DNA from 3 places in the Micromonospora sp. IBHARD004 genome. Region 2 is predicted to be linked to each of the others. Evidence: predicted binding sites of a transcription regulator. Region 2 holds the regulator's gene; each other region holds the start of a gene.
The links. Region 2 encodes HrcA, which represses chaperone genes, less so after heat shock. Its sites were predicted from a motif close to GGTTNGCACNCTCNNNNNGAGNGTGCNAACC; they were not measured.

Region 1 (2,264 bases), 580 kb from region 2:
CGAGAACGGCAGCACGTCGGTCACCTCCAGGCAGCGGGCGTACGGGGTGCGGACCGGGGAGTCGGCGTACAGGTAGGCGATGCTCGGGTCGGCCAGGGTGGCGTCCAGCTCCCCGGCCAGCTCGGCGACCAGGTGCGCGCGGACCACCGCCGGGTCCGGGTCGTACAAGAATTGGCGGGCCGGTCCGACCGGGGCCTCCGCCGCGCCGGAGCCGGTCAGCACGTGCGGGGTGCCGCCGCGCAGCAGGGTGGCCCGGCGGGGGACCTCGGCGAGCCGGCCGCACCAGAGCGCCGCCTCCACCAGGTCGCCGTCCACGCTGACCCACTCCGCCTCGGCGCCGGCCGGGATCAGCGCGTGGTCCAGCCCGGGGGCCACCTTGACCACGGTGTGCGGCACCCGCTCGGCGAGCCCGGTGACCAAGTCCCACGGCGGCGAGTAGGAGTTCGGGTCGAAGATCCGCCGACCGGTGGCGCTCCGCCGGGCCGGGTCGCAGAAGACCCCGTCCACCCGGCTGACGTCGAAGGCGGTCGCGTCGCCGCACTCCACCGTGAACGCGTCGGCCAACCCCGCGGCCTCGGCGTTGGCGGCGGCCATCGCGGCGGTCACCGGGTCGGCCTCCACGCCGTACACCCGGATCCCGGCGCGGGCGGCGGCGAGCGCGTCCGCGCCGAGGCCGCAGCCCAGGTCGGCCAGGGTGCGCACCCCGGCGGCGCGCAGCCGTGCGGCCCGTCGGTCGGCGACCACCCGGCGGGTGGCCTGTTCCAGCCCGGCCCGGGTGAGGAACATCCCCGCGGCGGCCGGCCCGAACTTGCCGGCGGCGCGGCGGCGCAGCTCGGCCTGGGTGAGCGCGGCGGCGGCCAGCCCGGCCGGCACCCCGGCCGAGCGGAGCGCGGCGGCCGCCGCCAGCGGGTCGCCGCCGGCCACCTCGGTGGCCGCCGCGAGCGCGGCCGACCCCTCGGGGGTACGCAGCGCGGCCAGCTGGTCGAGATCCACCGTGCCATTCTCCCCGCCCACCCGCGCGGATCGGCCGGTCGGGGCCCCCGCACCCGAGATCGATCATGCTCGTGGGGGCGACGCGCTGGCACTCTCCTTGACGGAGTGCTAGCCGAGGAATAACCTGCGATTAGCACTCTCCCATCGAGGGTGCCAGCTTCCGGGCCTCGGCCCGGGCGCTGAACGCCAGGCGGACCGGCACCCGCGACGACGGCCCCGCCCGGTGGCATGTGGCAGATTGACGCCGTTCGGCCAGCCGTTCGGCAACGAAACCAAGTACCCCAGGAGGGTATGCCCGTGACTACCGCGACCAAGGTTGCGATCAAGCCGCTCGAGGACCGGATCCTGGTCCAGGCGAACGAGGCTGAGACCACCACGGCGTCGGGCATCGTGATCCCCGACACCGCCAAGGAGAAGCCGCAGGAGGGCACCGTCCTCGCTGTCGGCCCGGGCCGCATCGACGACAAGGGCAACCGGATCCCGGTTGACGTGAAGGTCGGCGACACCGTCATCTACTCGAAGTACGGCGGCACCGAGGTCAAGTACGCCGGCGAGGAGTACCTGGTGCTCTCCGCCCGCGACGTCCTCGCGGTCATCGAGAAGTAAGCAACCGATCAGTGTCGTTGCCCCGGTCCGGCTCGCCGGGCCGGGGCGACGTCGCTTCGAAGGGACATTCATGGCGAAGATCCTGAGCTTCTCGGACGACGCCCGACACCTGCTCGAGCACGGTGTCAACGCCCTCGCGGACACGGTCAAGGTCACCCTCGGCCCGCGCGGGCGCAACGTCGTCCTGGACAAGAAATTCGGTGCGCCGACGATCACCAACGATGGCGTGACCATCGCCAAGGAGATCGAGCTCACCAACCCGTACGAGAACCTCGGCGCGCAGCTGGTCAAGGAGGTGGCGACCAAGACCAACGACATCGCCGGCGACGGGACCACCACCGCGACCGTGCTGGCCCAGGCGATGGTCCGCGAGGGCCTGCGCAACGTGACCGCCGGCGCCAACCCGGCCGGCCTCAAGCGGGGCATCGACGCGGCGGCCGCCAAGGTCTCCGAGGCGCTGCTCGGCCGGGCCGTCGAGGTCGCCGACCGGGAGTCGATCGCGCACGTCGCGACGATCTCCGCGCAGGACGCCACCATCGGCGAGCTGATCGCCGAGGCGATGGAGAAGGTCGGCCGCGACGGTGTCATCACCGTCGAGGAGGGCTCCGCGCTCACCACCGAGCTGGAGGTGACCGAGGGTCTCCAGTTCGACAAGGGCTTCATCT
Region 2 (2,264 bases):
GCTCCAGCCGCAGGATCGCGTCCGCGCCCGGCCGGGTCCGCGGGCGTGGCCCCCGGGCGCCGCCCGCGGCGCCGCCGAAGAAGGCGTCCATGATGTCCTGGAAGCCGACGAACGGGCCGGCCCCGCCGGGACCACCCGGGCCGCCGGCGCCCCCGCCGCCCGGCGCGAGCGGGTCGCCGCCCAGGTCGACGATCTGCCGTTTCCGGTCGTCCGAGAGGACCTCGTACGCGGCGTTGATGTCCTTGAACTTCTCCTGTGCCTCCGGGTCCGGATTGACATCCGGGTGGAACTGCCGCGCCAGCTTGCGGTAGGCGCGCTTGATCTCGTCGTCGGAGGCCTCCCGGCTCACGCCGAGAATGCCGTAGTAGTCCCTGGCCACTGCGTTCCGTGTCCTCATGTTCGTCTCGCGTTGCGCCGGTCGGCGGCCGGAGCCGGCCGTCGGCCCTGACTGGTCAGTTCTGGGCCAGCAGCTCGCCCACGTAGCGTGCCACGGCCCTCACCGTGGCGATGGTGCCGGGGTAGTCCATCCGGGTGGGCCCGAGCACGCCGAGACCACCGACGATGGTCGCCCCCGGGCCGTACCCGGTGCTCACCACCGAGGCGGCCCGCAGGTTGTCGATCTCGTTCTCGTCGCCGATCAGCACCCGGGTGGTGCTCGGCTCCGCCTCGCCGATCAGCTTGAGCAGGACGACCTCCTCCTCGAGCGCCTCCAGGATGGGGCGCAGCGAGCCCTGGAAGTCGAGCAGTCCGCCGCGGGTGAGGTTGGCCGTGCCGGCCAGCGCGATCCGCTCCTCGTGCCGCTCCACCAGCGTCTCCAGCAGCACGGTGGAGAGGGTGGTCATGGCGCCGCGCAGATGCGGGGCCGACTCGTCGACCAGCGCCTGGACCAGCGGCGGGGTCTCCGAGAGCCGGCTGCCGACCAGCTTCTCGTTGACCAGCCGGCGCAGGTCGGTGACGTCGTCGGCGGGGATCGGCGTGGGCAGCTCGACCAGCCGCTGCTCGACCCGCCCGGTGTCGGCGATCATGACCAGCATCAGCCGGGTGGTGGAGATCGGCACCAGCTCCAGGTGGCGCACCGAGGAGCGGGCCAGGCTCGGGTACTGCACCACGGCGACCTGCCGGGTGAGCTGGGCCAGCAGCCGGACCGTGCGGTGCACCACGTCGTCCAGGTCGACCGCGCCGACCAGGAAGCGCTCGATCGCCCGGCGCTCGGCCGGGCTGAGCGGCTTGACCCGGGAGAGCCGGTCGACGAAGAGCCGGTAGCCGCGGTCGGTGGGCACCCGTCCCGCGCTGGTGTGCGGCTGCCGGATGTAGCCCTCCTCCTCCAGCACCGCCATGTCGTTGCGCACGGTCGCCGGGGAGACGCCCAGCTGGTGCCGCTCGACCAGGGCCCTGCTGCCCACCGGCTCCTGCGTGGCGACGTAGTCCTCGACGATCGCGCGCAGCACGGCGAGCTTGCGGTCGTCGAGACCCATCTCCCCACCTCCTGATGCACCCTCGACCCGCCGCCGGCACGGCAGCGGCCGGGCACCTGGCACTCGACTGTAGCGAGTGCCAGTCTACGTCGGCGCCACCCCCGACGCGATGATCACCGACGGACCAGCGGTGCGGGCCGCCACGCAGCCTCCGCGGCAGGGCCGATCAGCCGGACATCCCGGGCGATGTCGCTCTGGTGCCGCCTTGCGGGCAACCCCTACCGTGACATCCATGACTGAACCACCTCGCCCTCCCGGAGCGGGGGACGCCGGCGCCCAGCCGGACCCGACCCCGCCGTCGGCACCGTACGGCTCGTCGGCGGACGAGCCGCCCACCGCACCACTGTCCGGGGCGCCGGGCGCGGGCGGCTATCCCCCGCCCGGTGGCTCTCCGCCCCCGGGCGGCTACCCACCCCCGGGCGGCTACCCACCGCCGGGCGCCGGCTATCCGACCGGCGGCGCGTACGGCGCCCCGAGCGGCGGCTGGGCCAACAACGAGGACAAGACCTGGGCGCTGATCGCCCACTTCGGCGGCGCGGCGGCGATGTTCGTCAGCGGCGGCGTGCTGGGCTGGCTCCCGCCGCTGGTCGCCATGCTGGCCCGGGGCAACCAGTCGCCGACGGTGCGCCAGCACTCGGTCGCGGCGCTCAACTTCCAGCTGCTCTGGTCGATCGTCGGCCTGGTCGGCTGGCTCCTGGCCTGCATCGCGATCGGGTTCGTCGCGATCGCCGCGGCGGTCATCCTCGGCGTCGTGTTCGGCATCCTCGCGGGCGTCAAGGCCAACGAGGG
Region 3 (2,264 bases), 870 kb from region 2:
GTCGCGGTCCGGTGGTACCTGCGGTACTGCCTCTCGTACCGAGACGTGGAGGAGCTGCTCATCGAACGCGGTGTTGACGTCGGACCCCGTCACCGTGTTCCGGTGGGTGCAGCGGTTCACGCCGCTGCTGGCCGACGTGGCCCGGTTCGCCCGCCACTCGCCTGGTGACCGGTGGTTCGTCGACGAGACCTACGTCAAGGTCAACGGCGTGTGGCGGTACGTCTACCGCGCGATCGACCAGCACGGCAGGTCATCGACGTGCTCGTCTCGGCCCGCCGCGATGCCGCCGCGGCCCGGCGGTTCTTCCAGCGGGCGCTGCGGATGCTGAAGGTGACGCCCAGCGAGGTCGTCACCGACGCCGCCCCGGTCTACCCCGCCGTGCTCGACGACTGGATCCCCTCGGCCTGGCACCACGTCGAGCGGCACGCGAACAATCCGATCGAGGCCGATCACAGCCAGCTCAAACACCGGCTACGACCCATGCGCGGACTCGGACCGACCAGACCGCACAAGTGATCATCGCCGGACACGCCTTCATGCAGAACTTACGACGCGGCCACTACGAACTTTCCGGCGATGTCCCGCCCGCGAAGAGGGTCGCTGCCGCGTTCACCGAGCTGGCCCACCGATCTGACCGCGGACCCGAAACGGGCTCGCCATCTCCCTTGGCCCGCGACGCAACAGCGCCCACCCGACACCCCGCCATCGGTCACCCGAACTCGGGCGGCGCTGCGCAGCACCTCGTCGAGGGCGGCTTCCGAAGTCACCCCGTTATTCTGCGGTCGCAACGCCCTGTTGACGAGACCCGCCCCTCGCGACGTCCTCCTGCCGCAAGAACTCGGGTTCGGTTCGGGCATGACGTGCTGGCGGCGGCTGGCCGAGCGGCACGCCGCGGGCGTGTGGCAGCGTCTGGGCGCCCAAGTCAGGGCAGATCGGGGTGTGTCTCGTCGATGGCGGCCGGGGCGGCGACGCCCCGCATCGTGTCGGAGTGGTCGACCGGGTGTTGGGGTCCGACCACGGGGAGGTTGATCTTCGTGTGCCTTGCACTCTCAGGTGGCGAGTGCTAAACCGTAGTTAGCACTCGCCCTGTGCGAGTGCTAGCCGATTGGGATGAGCCCTCTGGTGGGGCGTGCGCGTAAGTCATCGCAGGTCGGTCCGATCAGTGCTGCATGTCAGCACGACGAGTAGAGGACGACGCAGATGGCCAAGTTGATCGCATTCGGTGAAGACGCCCGTCGCGGCCTCGAACGTGGCATGAACATCCTCGCCGACACGGTGAAGGTGACGCTGGGCCCGAAGGGCCGCAACGTCGTGCTGGACAGCAGATGGGGCGCGCCGACCATCACCAACGACGGTGTCAGCATCGCCAAGGAGATCGAGCTCGACGACCCCTACGAGAAGCTCGGTGCCGAGCTGGTCAAGGAAGTCGCCAAGAAAACCGACGACGTGGCCGGCGACGGCACCACGACGGCCACCGTCCTGGCCCAGGCCCTGGTACGGGAGGGGCTGCGCAACGTCGCCGCGGGCGCGAACCCGATCGCGCTCAAGCGCGGCATCGAGCAGGCCGTGGCCGCGGTGACCGAGGCGTTACGTAACCAGGCCCAGGACGTCGAGACCAGAGCGCAGATCGCGGCCACCGCGTCCATCTCCGCCGCCGACGCAAGCGTCGGTGAACTCATCGCCGAGGCGATGGACAAGGTCGGTAAGGAAGGCGTCATCACCGTCGAGGAGAGCAACACCTTCGGCCTCGAGCTGGAGCTCACCGAGGGCATGCGCTTCGACAAGGGCTACATCTCGCCCTACTTCGTCACCGACACCGAACGGATGGAAGCCGTTCTCGACGACCCGTATTTCCTCATCGTCGAGAACAAGATCTCGAACCTGACCGACCTGCTCCCGATCCTGGAGAAGGTCATGCAGGCGGGCAAGCCGCTGGCCATCGTCGCCGAGGACGTCGAGGCCGAGGCTCTCGCAACCCTGATCGTCAACAAGGTCCGTGGCACTTTCACGTCGCTGGCTGTCAAGGCACCCGGCTTCGGTGACCGCCGCAAGGCCATGCTGGCCGACCTTGCCGTCCTCACCAATGGTCAGGTCGTCAGCGACACCGTAGGTCTCACGCTGGAAAACGTCACCCTCGACATGCTCGGCCGGGCCCGCAAGGTGGTCGCCACCTTGGACGAGACCACCATCGTCGACGGTGCCGGTGACGTGGAGCAGATCGCCGGCCGGGTCGCCCAGCTCCGCGCCGAGATCGACAACAGTGA

Region 1: the regulator HrcA is predicted to act here: its motif matches at 1,122-1,152, upstream of groES (co-chaperone GroES).
Region 3: the regulator HrcA is predicted to act here: its motif matches at 1,073-1,103, upstream of groL (chaperonin GroEL).

The regions. Positions count from the first base shown of each region.
Region 1 is NZ_CP199934.1:5,966,465-5,968,728, reverse strand. It holds gene ACTWO6_RS28990 (THUMP-like domain-containing protein) at 1-993, opposite strand, end outside; gene groES (co-chaperone GroES) at 1,285-1,599, shown strand; gene groL (chaperonin GroEL) at 1,670-2,264, shown strand, end outside.
Region 2 is NZ_CP199934.1:5,385,168-5,387,431, forward strand. It holds gene dnaJ (molecular chaperone DnaJ) at 1-379, opposite strand, end outside; gene hrcA (heat-inducible transcriptional repressor HrcA) at 453-1,475, opposite strand; gene ACTWO6_RS26215 (DUF4870 domain-containing protein) at 1,708-2,264, shown strand, end outside.
Region 3 is NZ_CP199934.1:4,516,584-4,518,847, forward strand. It holds partial or broken gene ACTWO6_RS21975 (IS6 family transposase) at 1-623, shown strand, start outside; partial or broken gene ACTWO6_RS21980 (IS5/IS1182 family transposase) at 826-912, shown strand; gene groL (chaperonin GroEL) at 1,201-2,264, shown strand, end outside.